2 regions of the Ectopseudomonas oleovorans genome follow, and region 2 is predicted to be linked to the other one. Evidence: predicted binding sites of a transcription regulator. Region 2 holds the regulator's gene; the other holds the start of a gene.

The links. Region 2 encodes FliA, which starts transcription of late flagellar genes. Its sites were predicted from a motif close to CTAAAGTTTNNNNNNNNNNNGCCGNTAA; they were not measured.
Region 1: N5J71_RS08240 (methyl-accepting chemotaxis protein) is a predicted target of FliA. The motif match lies at 3,073-3,100, and genes of this name have one in related genera.

The regions. Positions count from the first base shown of each region.
Region 1 is NZ_JAOCLK010000011.1:88,014-95,404, forward strand. Features, by position in the region: gene acnA (aconitate hydratase AcnA) at 136-2,877, shown strand; gene N5J71_RS08240 (methyl-accepting chemotaxis protein) at 3,129-4,694, shown strand; gene N5J71_RS08245 (type 1 glutamine amidotransferase) at 5,411-6,118, opposite strand; gene N5J71_RS08250 (ribonuclease E inhibitor RraB) at 6,356-6,700, opposite strand; gene N5J71_RS08255 (SDR family oxidoreductase) at 7,074-7,391, opposite strand, start outside.
Region 2 is NZ_JAOCLK010000003.1:60,033-67,423, forward strand. Features, by position in the region: gene N5J71_RS02615 (chemotaxis protein CheA) at 1-555, opposite strand, end outside; gene N5J71_RS02620 (protein phosphatase CheZ) at 568-1,356, opposite strand; gene N5J71_RS02625 (chemotaxis response regulator CheY) at 1,376-1,750, opposite strand; gene fliA (RNA polymerase sigma factor FliA) at 1,851-2,597, opposite strand; gene fleN (flagellar synthesis regulator FleN) at 2,594-3,424, opposite strand; gene flhF (flagellar biosynthesis GTPase FlhF) at 3,515-4,825, opposite strand; gene flhA (flagellar biosynthesis protein FlhA) at 4,837-6,984, opposite strand; gene flhB (flagellar biosynthesis protein FlhB) at 7,070-7,391, opposite strand, start outside.

The DNA.
Region 1 (7,391 bases), on a different contig from region 2:
GGGTCTGTTGCCGTTTCGCGCACAGCTCGCGTCGAAACGGCAACAGACCCTAGCCAGACTGCTCAAGCTGAACTAGCTTGAAGGTCTGCCGCCATCAGATACAGCCCGTACCGTGCGGGCCCAAGGAGATGTGCAATGCCCTCCCTCGATAGCCTGAACTGCCGCCGCGAACTGAAAGTCGGCGACGCCACCTACCACTACTTCAGCCTGCCCGAGGCCGCCCAGCGCCTCGGCAACATTGACCGCTTGCCCAAGTCGCTCAAGGTGCTGCTGGAAAACCTGCTGCGCAACGAAGACGGCCAGACCGTGCAGCCGCCGGATCTGCAAGCCATGGTCGACTGGCTCGACCAGCGCACCTCCGACCGCGAGATCCAGTACCGCCCGGCGCGCGTGCTGATGCAGGACTTCACCGGCGTGCCGGCGGTGGTCGACCTGGCCGCCATGCGCGACGCCATGGCCAAGGCCGGCGGCGACCCGCAGCGGATCAACCCGCTGTCGCCGGTGGACCTGGTCATCGACCACTCGGTGATGGTCGACAGCTACGCCTCCTCCAGCGCCTTCCACGACAACGTCGAGCTGGAAATGCAGCGCAACGGCGAGCGCTACGCCTTTCTGCGTTGGGGCCAACACGCCTTCGACAACTTCAGCGTGGTGCCGCCGGGCACCGGCATCTGCCACCAGGTCAACCTCGAGTACCTGGCGCGCACCGTATGGACCAAGGAGGAAGACGGCGTCACCCTCGCCTACCCCGACACCCTGGTCGGTACCGACTCGCACACCACCATGATTAACGGCCTCGGCGTGCTCGGCTGGGGCGTCGGCGGCATCGAGGCGGAAGCGGCCATGCTTGGCCAGCCGGTGTCGATGCTGATTCCCGAAGTGATTGGCTTCAAGCTCAGCGGCAAGCTGAAGGAAGGAATCACCGCCACCGACCTGGTGCTGACCGTCACCCAGATGCTGCGCAAGAAGGGCGTGGTGGGCAAATTCGTCGAGTTCTACGGCGACGGCCTGGCCGACCTGCCGCTGGCCGACCGCGCCACCATCGCCAACATGGCCCCGGAATACGGCGCCACCTGCGGTTTCTTCCCGGTGGACGAGATCACTCTCGGCTACCTGCGTCTGTCCGGCCGCCCGGAGGCCACCGTGCAACTGGTCGAGGCCTACAGCAAGGCCCAGGGGCTATGGCGCGAGCCAGGCGATGAGCCGCTGTTCAGCGGCAGCCTGAGCCTGGACATGGGCAGTGTCGAAGCCAGCCTGGCCGGGCCCAAGCGCCCGCAGGACCGCGTCCCGCTGGGCCAGGTCAGCCAGGCCTTCGATGACTTCCTCGGCCTGCAGCTCAAGCCAAGCGCCAAGGAAGAGGGTCGCCTGCTCAGCGAAGGCGGCGGCGGTACCGCCGTAGGCGGCAACAAGCAGAGCGGCGAAATCGACTATGAGGACGACGGCCATACCCATCGCCTGAAAGACGGCGCCGTGGTGATCGCTGCCATCACCTCCTGCACCAACACGTCCAACCCCAGCGTGATGATGGCCGCCGGCCTACTGGCCAAGAAAGCCGTGGAAAAAGGCCTGCAGCGCCAGCCCTGGGTGAAGAGCTCGCTGGCCCCCGGCTCCAAGGTGGTCACCGAGTACTTCAATGCTGCCGGCCTGACGCCCTACCTGGAGAAGCTCGGCTTCAACCTGGTGGGCTACGGCTGCACCACCTGCATCGGCAACTCCGGGCCGCTGCGCGAGCCCATCGAGAAAGCCATCACCCAGGCCGACCTGACCGTCGCTTCGGTGCTCTCCGGCAACCGCAACTTCGAGGGCCGCGTGCACCCGCTGGTGAAAACCAACTGGCTGGCCTCGCCCCCCCTGGTGGTGGCCTATGCCCTGGCCGGTAGCGTGCGCATCGACATGACCCGCGACGCCCTCGGCACCGGCAAGGACGGCCAACCGGTCTACCTCAAGGACATCTGGCCGACCCAGGCCGAGATCACCCAGGCAATCGCCCAGGTCGACACCGCCATGTTCCGCAAGGAATACGCCGAAGTCTTCACCGGCGACGAGAAATGGCAGGCCATTGCCGTGCCCAAGTCCGATACCTACGCCTGGCAAGGTGACTCCACTTATATCCAGCATCCGCCGTTCTTCGAGGACATCGCCGGCGATCCGCCACGTATCACCGATATCCGCCAGGCGCGCATCCTCGCCCTGCTTGGCGACTCGGTGACCACCGACCACATCTCGCCAGCCGGCAACATCAAGGCCGACAGCCCGGCCGGGCGCTATCTGCGCGATAACGGCGTGGCCCAGGCCGACTTCAACTCCTACGGCTCGCGCCGCGGCAACCATGAAGTGATGATGCGCGGCACCTTCGCCAACATCCGCATCCGCAACGAAATGCTCGGCGGCGAGGAAGGCGGCAACACCCTGCACGTGCCCAGCGGCGAGAAGCTGGCGATCTACGACGCCGCCATGCGCTATCAGGCCGAAGGCACGCCACTGGTGATCATCGCCGGCAAGGAATATGGCACTGGCTCCAGCCGCGACTGGGCGGCCAAGGGCACCAACCTGCTGGGGGTCAAGGCGGTGATCGCCGAAAGCTTCGAGCGCATCCACCGCTCCAACCTGGTGGGCATGGGTGTGCTGCCGCTGCAGTTCAAACCCGGTACCGACCGCACCAGCCTGAAACTGACCGGCAAGGAAGTGCTGGCCATCGAAGGTCTGGAAGGCGTGGAACTGCGCCCGCAGATGCCCCTGACGCTGATCATCACCCGTGAAGACGGCACGCATGAGGAAGTCGAAGTGCTGTGCCGCATCGACACCCTCAACGAGGTCGAGTACTTCAAGGTTGGCGGCATCCTGCACTACGTGCTGCGCCAGATGATCGCCAACTGATGCACCTGCCCTGCCGCGCCACGCGGCAGGGCCTCACCGTCGGGCCAAGGACGGCTCATGCCGTGACAAAAATGTGACGTCAGTCAAAAAATTGCCGGGAGCAATTTTTGACGTCGCTCCGCGACGGCCCGCAGGGTGGCCGCCATGGACGGCGGGCCACAAAAAGCGTTTACACTCGCCAAAACGCACTCACCCCTCAACTTTGCCGTCCGTCGGCCGATGACAGGGCATTACAACGACGGATACCTGCCATGCGTAACAACCAGCCGGTCACTCAGCGTGAGCGCACTTTTCCTGCGCAACAACGCCTGATATCCACCACCGATCTCAAAGGGCAAATCACCTACTGCAACGACGCCTTCGTCGACATCAGCGGCTTCAGTCGTGAAGAACTGCTGCGCGCGCCACACAACATCGTGCGCCATCCGGACGTTCCGGCAGCCGTGTTCGAGCATATGTGGACGACCCTGAAAAAGGGCCGCCCGTGGATGGGCATCGTCAAGAACCGCAGCAAGAACGGTGACCACTATTGGGTCAACGCCTACGTCACGCCCGTCACCGAAAACAACCAGGTCGTCGGCTACGAATCCGTCCGCGTCAAGCCGACCGCCGAGCAGGTACGCCGCGCCGAAACGCTGTACGCCCGCATCAACGCGGGCAAATCAGCCATCCCGGCCAGCAACCAGTGGCTACCCATCGTCCAGGCGTGGATGCCCTTCATCCTGGTCAGCCAGATCGGCTTCATGATCGGCCACTGGATGGGCAGCAACTGGGGCTTCATCCTCGCTGCCGTGCTCTCCGTGCCGCTGGGCCTGGCCGGCATCGCCTGGCAGACGCGTGGCGTCAAACGCCTGCTGCGCCTTGCCGAGCAAACCACCTCTGACCCGCTGATCGCGCAGATGTACACCGACAGCCGCGGCGCCGAAGCACGCCTGGAAATGGCCATGCTCAGCCAGGAAGCGCGCCTGAAAACCTGCCTCACCCGCCTGCAGGACACAGCCGAACAACTGACCCTGCAAGCGCGTGAAGCCGACAAGCTGGCGCACAACAGCTCGGCCGGCCTCGAGCGCCAGCGCAGCGAGACCGAGCAGGTCGCCACCGCCGTCAACGAAATGGCCGCCACCACCCTGGAAGTCGCCAGCAACGTCGCCCGCGCCGCCATCGCCACCCAGGAAGCCAACCGCCTGACCAGCGAAGGTCGCACCATCGCCGCGGAAACCCGCGAAGCTATCCAGCGCCTGTCGCAATCGGTAGGCGATACCGGCGAAACCGTGACCCGCCTGGCCCAGGACAGCAGCGAAATCGGCGGCGTGGTCGACGTGATCAAAGGCATCGCCGACCAGACCAACCTGCTCGCCCTCAATGCCGCCATCGAAGCTGCTCGCGCTGGCGAGATGGGCCGCGGCTTCGCTGTAGTGGCTGACGAGGTGCGCTCGCTGGCGCAACGCACCGCCGAGTCCACCGAACAGATCCACGCCCTGATCGCCAAACTGCAGCGCACTGCCGAAGAGGCCGTGCTGACTATGGAAATCGGCCGCAAGCAGGCCGACGAAGGCGTCGAGCGCGTGCTGCAGGCTGATCAGGCGCTGGCCGGCATCAGCGACTCGGTGGCCAATATCGCCGACATGGCCAACCAGATCGCCGCAGCGGCGGAAGAGCAAAGCGCCGTCGCCGACGAGATCAACCAGAACATCACCACCATCGCCCAACTGGCCGACCAGACCGCCGGCGAAGCCAACGATACCGCCAAACTCAGCGAAGCCCTGACCAACACCGCACAGGGCCAATACGCCCTGGTCGAACGCTTCAACCGCTGAAACAAAAGGCGCAGCGGCTCACCGCTGCGCCTCCCCTCCCCGCCCTGCTTTTTGTAGGAGCGAGCTTGCTCGCGATCTTCCCTACGCCGTTCCCATCCGTCCCCGCTTTCACCGTAATTGCCAATTGCCAGCAATTATCTGACATGGTGTATAACCCCCAAACACATTAAAAGCCAGGTGGCGGTGACTCCTAACTAGTTTTTGCTGGTGAGCATTGCCTTCACGGATACGGATGCCATTTATGAACTCAGAGGCCGCTACAACCATCCACGGACGGCAAAACCTATCTAGTGATTGAACACGATAACGGTGGTGGCTGTGGAGCGCTCTCGGTAGACGACGAACACTGGCCTCATCAGCTTCACGAGGTCGGGGAGATAATGCCCGGAACGCGCACGATCAAGTGCGGTGGGGAAATCGATATCGAGATCAAGCCCGGCAACATCTACTACTTCAATTATTGGGGCCCGTAGGCGCTGGAAAAATCGGCGCTCACGCGCTTTAGAGCCTGGCACTGCAAAGGCTTCGCCCCGGGGCGGGGCTCCTACCGCATGGCGTTCAATAACCCTTGTAGGAGCAGCGCCGCGCGGGGAATAGGCTCTCGCGGGACGGCGATGTATCGATTAACCGCACGACGATGCCATATCTCCAAACGATGAGAGATCTCCTGCCAGGCCAAAGGCAACAGAGTTATTGTTACCCGCTCCTTTGAGACGTCAAAGCTCAGCCAGTTTCAGCCAGTGTGCGTAGAAACCTTCGGCAACCTGGTTCAGTGCCCTGACCTTCCCACTCAGGTCGTCACGCATCTCGGCGATACTCTGCTGGCTGCTCTGGCTGGCATCGAGCAGGTGTGCCCAGTCGTCTAGCCAGAGCGCGATCAAATCTTCGGTCATCTCCGGGTGGCCCTGCAACGCCAACACCTTGTCACCCCAGGCGAAGGCCTGGTTGTCGCACCAGCGGCTGCACAGCAGGGGCTGGGCGCCGTCTGGCAGCGCGAAAGTGTCGCCATGCCACTGGAAAATGCTGCACGCTTCAGGCAAATGCGCCAACCAGGGGCTATCGGCTGTTTCTGAGCGACGCTGAATACTCTGCCAACCGACCTCGGTGTAGGGCATACGGCGGATAGTGGCACCCAGTGCCTTGGCCAGCAGTTGGCCGCCCAGGCAGTGACCAATGATGGGAATGTCGCGCTCGATAAAACGCTGCAGCGCAGCCACTTCGTCGGCGATCCAGGCCAGTGGGTCGTTGACGCTCATCGGCCCGCCCATCACGGCAACCGCCTTGGGTCGCTCCAGGTCGTAACCGCGCAGTTCACCCAGATCGACACGCAACACGTCGAAGCTGCAGCCACGCACCTGCAGCACCTGCGCCAGATGGGCTGGCGGGCAATAATCGATATGAGTCAGGATCAGAACATCGGCCATGAGCACCTCCGCCGCGAAGTCTGCGCGAGAAGGATTGGCAAGTCGAGGTAGGCTGGGGTTTGAAGCCATCGGCCGGCCAGCCGGCCGATGGTCTGAGCGGATGGACGCCGCTGCATCCACATTTGAGGATGTCCTGAAAAAGCCGGCTATCGTCACTCCCGCGAAGGCGGGAGCCCAGATAATTCGCTGGTTCTGGATGCCCGCCTGCGCGGGCATGACAATTTTTTCAGTGTTTCCCTAACGCATGGCTGACGCTTTCACCTCCTGGGTAACGCCCCAGCCATCCATCTTGCCGCCCAGCGGGACGACGATGGACTCCAGGTCATGTTCGAACTCGCCGATACCGGCATGGGTGGCGTACATCACTTTGCTGATTTGCAGGTGCCATATACCGTCCTCGCGGGCGAATATCTGGGCGTTGAGCGACTCGCCGCGAAAGTTTCTGGCCGCCATTCTGGCCCGTTCTTCGTCGGGAAAGATGGCGTAGAACTCGATCGGGTGAAACTGGGCGAAGTCGAATCCCCCTTCTTTCATCCGACGCAGCACCGACGTGCTGGAGTCTTCGTGGAAGGCTGTGCTCATAAACGACCCCCTCTCAGGCTATGGATGGATTAACCGCTTTCCCAATACGACCGTCCTAGGTACGGTGTCGCGGCCTCTACCGGAAACCTCTGAAAACACCCTGCGTTTACAGAAGCATCCAAGTGACGCCACCCCGAGAATCGAGCTGGTGCTCGATGTGTCTACTGCAAGCGTATCGACGACTGCCCGACAGAACGCCGGGCTGAAAACCGTCACCCCAAGAGTAGCCGCTAAACGCGAGATTGGCGTCGCCCAGAAAGCCTTTGTGACAAAGCCGACGACCGACGGCAATTGGCCAGCCTGCATGCCTCGCCGGAACGCACGGGCGACTCAGCCAGGCCATCAGCAACCTGTTGATCCAGCCCGGCGTGATCTACCCAAGGCTGAACACCAGGCCGAATTGCAGCCCCACCGGGCGATGCACGGTGCTGCCGTGGGCCTGCTTCCAGGCTGCTTCGGCGATCTGCTCGGCCTCCAGACGCACGCCGAGACGGCGCATCACCGGCGGACGCTTCGCCTGGCTGCGGACCATCGGCGTGTCGACGAATGGCGGCATCAGATCCCCCACGCGAATGCCGTATTCACGCCACTCCAGCTCCAGCGCCTCGGTAAGCCCACGCACGACGAACTTGCTGGCCGAGTAGCTGGCCAGTTGCGGCACGCCATAGAGCGCCGAGGCCGAGCCCATGTT
Region 2 (7,391 bases):
ACTCGGAGCGCCCGCTTGCGCATCACCCAGCGCATCGAGCAGCTGCTCGAATTCGCTGTCGGTGATGTCTCCGGAAGCAACGGACGGAGCGACCGCCTGGGGTTCTGGCTCCGGCTCGGGTTCGGGCTCTGCCTGCTGCACTGGCGCAGGGGCCGCCTCGCCACCGCCCGGCTTTGCCAGACGCGACAGGGCTGCCAGAAGCTCAGGCGACGCGGGCGTCGGCTCACGCCGCTCACGCACCTCGCCGAACATGCCATTGATAGCATCAAGAGCCTCGAGCACCACATCCATCAACTCCGACTCGACGCGACGCTCACCCTTGCGCAGGATGTCGAAGACGTTTTCGGCGATATGGCAGCACTCCACCAACTCGTTGAGTTGGAGGAAACCCGCTCCACCCTTGACGGTATGAAAACCGCGGAAGATGGCATTGAGCAGGTTCATGTCGTCCGGTCGGCTTTCCAGCTCGACTAACTGTTCGGACAACTGTTCGAGAATCTCGCCGGCCTCTACCAGGAAATCCTGGAGGATCTCTTCATCGGCGCCGAAGCTCATATTGTGTGCTCCTTAGAACCCTAGGCTGGACAGCAGGTCGTCGACATCGTCTTGGTTGGAGGCAACGTCATCACGCTTATCGGCATGAATCTGCGGACCTTCACCCCGCGATGGTTCTTTTAATTTTTCCTGTTCGGCGCGTAGCACGTCGTGGTTGTGCTGAATGCCGGCAAAACGGTCGACCTGGCTGGCCATGAGCATCAGCTTGAGCAGGTTGCTTTCCACTTCGGTCACCAGTTGGGTGACACGCTTGATCACCTGGCCGGTGAGGTCCTGGTAGTCCTGCGCCAACAGAATGTCGTTGAGATGACCGGAGAGCTTGGCGCCATCTCGCTCGCTACGGGCGAGGAACAGCTCGACACGCTTGGCCAGCTCACGAAAGCCATCGGCACCGATTTCGCGGCGCATGAAACGACCCCACTCGACGCTCAGGCTTTGCGCTTCATCGCTCAGGTCGTTGACCAGCGGCGCGCTCTGCTCCACCAGATCCATGGTCCGGTTGGCAGCCTTTTCGGTCATGGTCACGACGTAGTTCAGGCGTTCGGTAGCGTCGGCGATCTGCGACAGTTCCTGGGCATGCGGCATACGCGGATCGAGCTGAAAATTGACAATGGCGTTGTGCAGTTCACGGGTCAGTTTGCCGACCTCGTGATACAGCCCGCGATCGCGGACCTTGTTCAGCTCGTTGATCAGTTGCACCGCAGCGCCGAAATTACCTTGCTCAAGGCTATCGACCAGATCGCGGGCATTGCTTTTCAGGGTCGACTCGAGGTCACCCAGCGTGGAGTCATCATGTTCCATAGCACCCTCGCGGCTGACATCAGCCGTTGACCCGCTCGAAGATCTTCTCGATCTTTTCCTTCAACACCTGAGCGGTGAAGGGCTTGACCACGTAGCCATTCACACCGGCCTGGGCCGCCTCGATGATCTGATCGCGCTTGGCTTCGGCAGTCACCATCAGCACCGGCAGGTGCTTGAGGCGATCGTCGGCACGTACCGCACGCAGCAGGTCGATGCCGGTCATGCCGGGCATGTTCCAGTCGGTCACCAGAAAGTCGAAACTGCCGCTTTGCAGCATCGGCAGCGCCGAGGTGCCGTCATCGGCTTCCGCGGTGTTAGTGAAACCCAAGTCCCGCAAGAGGTTCTTGATGATCCGTCGCATCGTCGAGAAATCGTCAACGATGAGGATTTTCATGTTCTTGTCCAAGTCGACCTCCGTACAGTCCCAAACGTATTGCGCTTGCAACTACGCCCTTTAATCGTGAAACCGTTTTGCGCCTGCGAGTACGCCGCGTTCAGCCAGCGCGCCATTCACTCAGCCGCGAGCGCAAACGCGCCGCGCACTGGCTGTGCAACTGGCTCACGCGTGACTCGCTAACCCCCAGCACTTCACCGATTTCCTTCAAGTTCAGTTCTTCATCGTAATACAGCGCCAGCACCAGACGTTCGCGCTCCGGCAAACCGGCGATGGCATCGGCCAAGGCCGCCTGGAAGCGTTCGTCTTCGAGGTTCCGCGAAGGTTCGAGGTGAGTGTGTCCGGCGTCTTCGTGCAACCCGCCATGCTCGCCGTCCTGCAACAGGTCGTCGAAACTAAACAGGCGGCTGCCCAAAGTGTCGCCAAGAATGCCGTAGTAATCTTCCAGACTCAATTGGAGTTCGGCCGCAACCTCGTGATCTTTAGCGTCCCGCCCGGTTCTTGCCTCAACGACACGAATCGCATCGCTGACCATACGGCTGTTGCGGTGCACCGAACGCGGCGCCCAATCACCCTTGCGCACCTCGTCGAGCATGGAGCCGCGAATACGGATACCGGCGAAGGTCTCGAAACTGGCACCCTTGCTGGAATCGTATTTGCGCGAGGCTTCGAGCAGGCCGATCATGCCGGCCTGGATAAGATCATCAACCTGCACGCTGGCCGGCAGACGAGCCAGCAGGTGGAAGGCAATGCGCTTGACCAGCGGTGCATAGCGCTCGATCAACTGGTGCTGGGAGTCCTGCGCCTGAGCCTTGTTGTACATGCGAAGTCCAGAAGCTGCTGTCATATGGCCGAGTCTGCAGTCGGTTGTTGCACCAGACGCTCGACGAAAAACTCCAGATGGCCACGGGGATTGGCCGGCAACGGCCAGGTGTCGACCTTCTGAGCGATCGCCTTGAACGCCAGAGCGCACTTGGATCGAGGGAAGGCTTCATAGACGGCGCGCTGCTTCTGCACGGCCTTGCGCACACACTCATCGTAGGGCACGGCGCCAACATACTGCAGGGCGACATCGAGGAAGCGATCCGTCACCTTGGTCAGCTTAGCAAACAGATTGCGCCCTTCCTGCGGGCTGTGCGCCATGTTGGCCAGAACGCGGAAGCGACTGATGCCGTGGTCACGGTTGAGCAGCTTGATCAACGCATAGGCGTCGGTGATCGAGGTGGGCTCATCGCAGACCACCACGAGAATTTCCTGCGCGGCACGGACGAAGCTGACCACGGCATCACCGATGCCGGCGGCGGTGTCGATCACCAGCACGTCGAGGTTCTCGCTGATGTCGCTGAAGGCCTGGATCAGCCCGGCATGCTGCATCGGCGTGAGGCTGACCATGCTCTGCGTGCCGGAGGCAGCCGGCACGATACGGATGCCGCCCGGCCCCTGCAGGAGGACGTCGCGCAGGTCGCACTCACCGGCAATCACATCGGCCAGGGTGCGTTTGGGGGTCAGGCCCAGCAATACATCGACATTGGCCAGGCCCAGGTCAGCGTCCATCAACATCACCCGACGACCAAGGTCAGCCAGGGCCATGGACAGATTGACTGATACGTTGGTCTTGCCGACACCGCCCTTGCCGCCGGTCACTGCGATCACCTGTACGGGATGCATACCCATGTTCTTTCTACACCTTGTCTAACTTCGACGTGGCCCTCGGGCCGTTCACTCCCACGCACCTGCGCGAGAGGGTGCAACACTGTCGCTATTTCAGCCGGCGCGCTGCGCCGGGTTGTGGTAGAGACCGGCGAACATCTGCGCCATGGCCTCTTCACTCGGCTCCTCGGCAGCCTGCAGCCCCACGGCACGGCTGACCAGCTGATGGCTACGCGGCACGTGCAGATCGTCCGGAATCCGCGGCCCGTCCGTCACATAGGCTACCGGCAGTTGCTGGCCTATAGCCAGACCTAAAACCTCACCCAGACTCGCGGCTTCGTCCAGTTTCGTCAGTATGCAGCCTGAAAGGCCACAACGCTTGTAACTATGGTAGGCCGCCTTGAGCACTTGGCTCTGACTTGTTGCGGCCAGCACCAGATAATTCTTCGCCTTGATGCGTGCCGAGGCCAGGCTCTCCAACTGCAGGCGCAGCGCCGGATCACTGCCGGGCAGGCCGGCAGTATCGACCAGCACCACACGCTTCTTGCTCAGGGGCGCCATTGCCTGCAGCAAAGACTGACCAGGGTCGATCTGAGTCACCGACACGCCGAGAATGCGCCCCAGGGTCTTGAGCTGCTCCTGTGCGCCGATGCGAAAGCTGTCCATGCTCACCAGAGCGACCTGTTGCGAGCCGTACTTAAGTACATAACGCGCAGCCAGCTTGGCCAGGGTAGTGGTCTTGCCCATGCCGGCCGGGCCAACCAGCGCGATCACACCACCCTCTTCCAGCGGCTCGACCTTGGGCGTAGTGATCGCGTGAGCCAGATGCGCCAGCAGCATGCGCCAGGCCTGACGCGGCTCGGCCACACCGGCCACCTTGCTCAGCAGCGCCTGCGATAGCTCGGCAGACAGCCCCATGCGCTGCAGGCGGCGCCACAGATTGGCCTGCTGCGGGCGGCGGTTCTGCAGTTGTCCCCAGGCGATGGAGCCCAGTTGCACTTCGATCAGCTCACGCAGGCCGTTGAGCTCGAAGCGCATGGCATCCAGCGCACGTGGATCGACCGCCGGCGCAGCAGGCGCTACGGCCTCGACCGGGCGCTGCGGCTTGACCGGAGTCGCCGGCAGCTCGGGTGCCAACAACGACTCGTTGGCGAACAGTTGGCGATCCTTGCCAGCATCCTGCTCGGCACGCGTGCTCAGCTCCGCCTGGGCGCTGGCGATGCGCGCCTGGGTCTTGCGCAGCTCGGCTTCCAGCGCCGGGTTCGGACGCACGGGTGCCGGCACCTGATAATCCAGCGCAGCAGTCAGTTCGACACCACCGGCGACACGGCGATTGCCGATGATCGCGGCATCGGCGCCCAATTCATCACGCACCAGTTTCATGGCGGTCCGCATATCGGCGGCGAAGAAGCGTTTGACCTGCATGACCCTTTACCTCAGTTCTGGCCAACCGTAGCGACTATGGTGACCTGCTTGTTGTCCGGAATTTCCTGGTAGGCCAGCACGTGCATGCTGGGTACCGCCAGCCGCGCGAAGCGCGACAACATCGCCCGGATCGGTCCGGCCACCAGTAAAATCACCGGCTTGCCGAGCATTTCCTGGCGCTGCGCCGCTTCCACCAGGGAACGCTGCAGCTTCTCGGCCATGCCCGGTTCGAGGAGGATGCCATCCTCGCTGCCCTGACCGGCCTTCTGCAGACTGTTGAGCAAGATCTGTTCCAACCTTGGCTCGAGGGTTATCACAGGCAGCTCCGGCTCTAGTCCCACGATGCCTTGTACGATGGCGCGGGCCAGCGACACGCGCACTGCGGCGACCATCGCGGCGGGATCTTGACTCTTCGGCGCTACACTGGCGATGGCCTCGGCGATGGTGCGCATGTCGCGCACCGGCACCTGCTCCTGCAGCAGCGCCTGCAACACCTTGAGCAGCGTCGACAGCGATACCAAACCCGGCACCAACTCTTCGGCCAGCTTCGGCGAACTCTTGGCCAGCAACTGCATCAACTGCTGCACTTCCTCGTGCCCCAGCAGCTCGTGGGCATGCTTGTGCAGGATCTGGTTGAGGTGAGTGGCAACCACGGTACTGGCATCGACCACGGTATAGCCCAGCGACTGCGCCTGATCGCGCTGAGTGGGGTCGATCCATACGGCCTCCAGACCGAACGCCGGATCCTTGGCGGCAATACCATTGAGCGGGCCGAACACCTGGCCGGGGTTGATCGCCAGTTCGCGATCCGGATACACCTCGGCCTCGGCCACGCTGACGCCCATCAGCGTCAAGCGGTAGGCGTTGGGCGCCAGATCGAGGTTGTCGCGAATATGCACCGAGGGCATGAGAAAGCCCATCTCCTGCGACAGCTTCTTGCGCACCCCCTTGATTCGCGCCAGCAGTTGCCCGCCCTGGTTGCGATCGACCAGCGGAATCAGCCGGTAGCCGACCTCCAGGCCGACCATGTCCACCGGGGTGACGTCGTCCCAGCCCAGTTCCTTGACCTCCTGCGCCTTCTGCGCCGGCAGCAGCTCCTGTTGGCGCTGTACCTCCTTGACCTCCTCTTCCTTGGTCTTGCGCTGCTTGTTAGCGATCCAGTAGGCGGCGCCAGCGGCCACCAGGCCCAGGCTGATAAAGGAGAAATGCGGCATGCCGGGCACCAGACCCATGGCAATCATGATCGCCGCCGCCACCGCCAACGCCCGCGGCGAAGCAAACATCTGCCGGTTGACCTGGGCGCCCATGTCCTCGGAGCTGGAAACACGGGTCACCATCACCGCGGCGGCGGTGGACAGCAGCAGGGAGGGAATCTGTGCGACCAGGCCGTCGCCGATGGTCAGCAGGGTGTAGACCTTGCCCGCCTCGGCGAACGGCAGGCCGTGCTGCAGCACGCCGATGGCGATACCGCCGATGAGGTTGATGAACAGAATCAGCAGGCCGGCGATGGCGTCGCCGCGGACAAACTTGCTGGCACCGTCCATCGAGCCGTAGAAATCTGCCTCCTGCGCCACTTCACTGCGGCGTTTCTTGGCTTCGTTCTGATCGATCAGGCCAGCATTGAGGTCGGCGTCGATAGCCATCAGCTTGCCAGGCATGGCATCGAGGGTGAAGCGCGCGCTCACTTCGGAAATCCGTCCGGCACCCTTGGTGACCACCACGAAGTTGATGATCATGAGGATGGCGAACACCACGATACCGACCACGTAGTTACCGCCGATCACCACCTCACCGAAGGCCTGGATCACCTGCCCCGCCGCGCCGTGGCCCTCGTGGCCGTTGAGCAGCACCACGCGGGTCGAAGCCACGTTCAGCGCCAGACGCAACAACGTGGCCGCCAGCAGGATGGTAGGGAACACGGCGAAATCCAGCGGTCGCAACGCATAGATGCTGACCAGCAGCACGACGATGGACAGCGCGATGCTGAAGGTGAACAGAGTGTCGAGCAGAAACGGCGGGATCGGCAGCATGACCATGCCGAGCATGACCAGCAGCAGCAGCGGAATACCCAGGTTGCCATGGCGCAAACCTGCAAGGTTGCTGCGTACGTCACCGATTAGCTGTGCGCGATCTACTGCCACGTCCCTACCCCAAACCATTCAATCTTTTGACGCGAAAGTGCGTCCTGAAGGGGTAATGGCAAGAAGCGTTCCATAAATGACAGGGCAGCGCCCAAGACGCACGTTACGAATCACGACGCAGATCTGGCGGGATGGGCAAATCCGGTAACGGGCCGGGGCGCTTGCCCTTGCCGGCCTGGTACTGACGCAACTGATAGACGTAGGCCAGCACCTGCGCCACCGCCAGATAGAGACCGGCGGGGATTTCCTGATCGAGTTCGGTAGAGTAGTAAACGGCCCGCGCCAGCCCCGGTGATTCCAACACCATCACCTTGTGCTCCTGGGCGATCTCACGAATCTTCAGCGCCAGGAAGTCGCCGCCCTTGGCCAGCAACAGCGGCGCCCCTCCCTTCTCCGGGTCGTACTTGAGCGCCACGGCGAAGTGC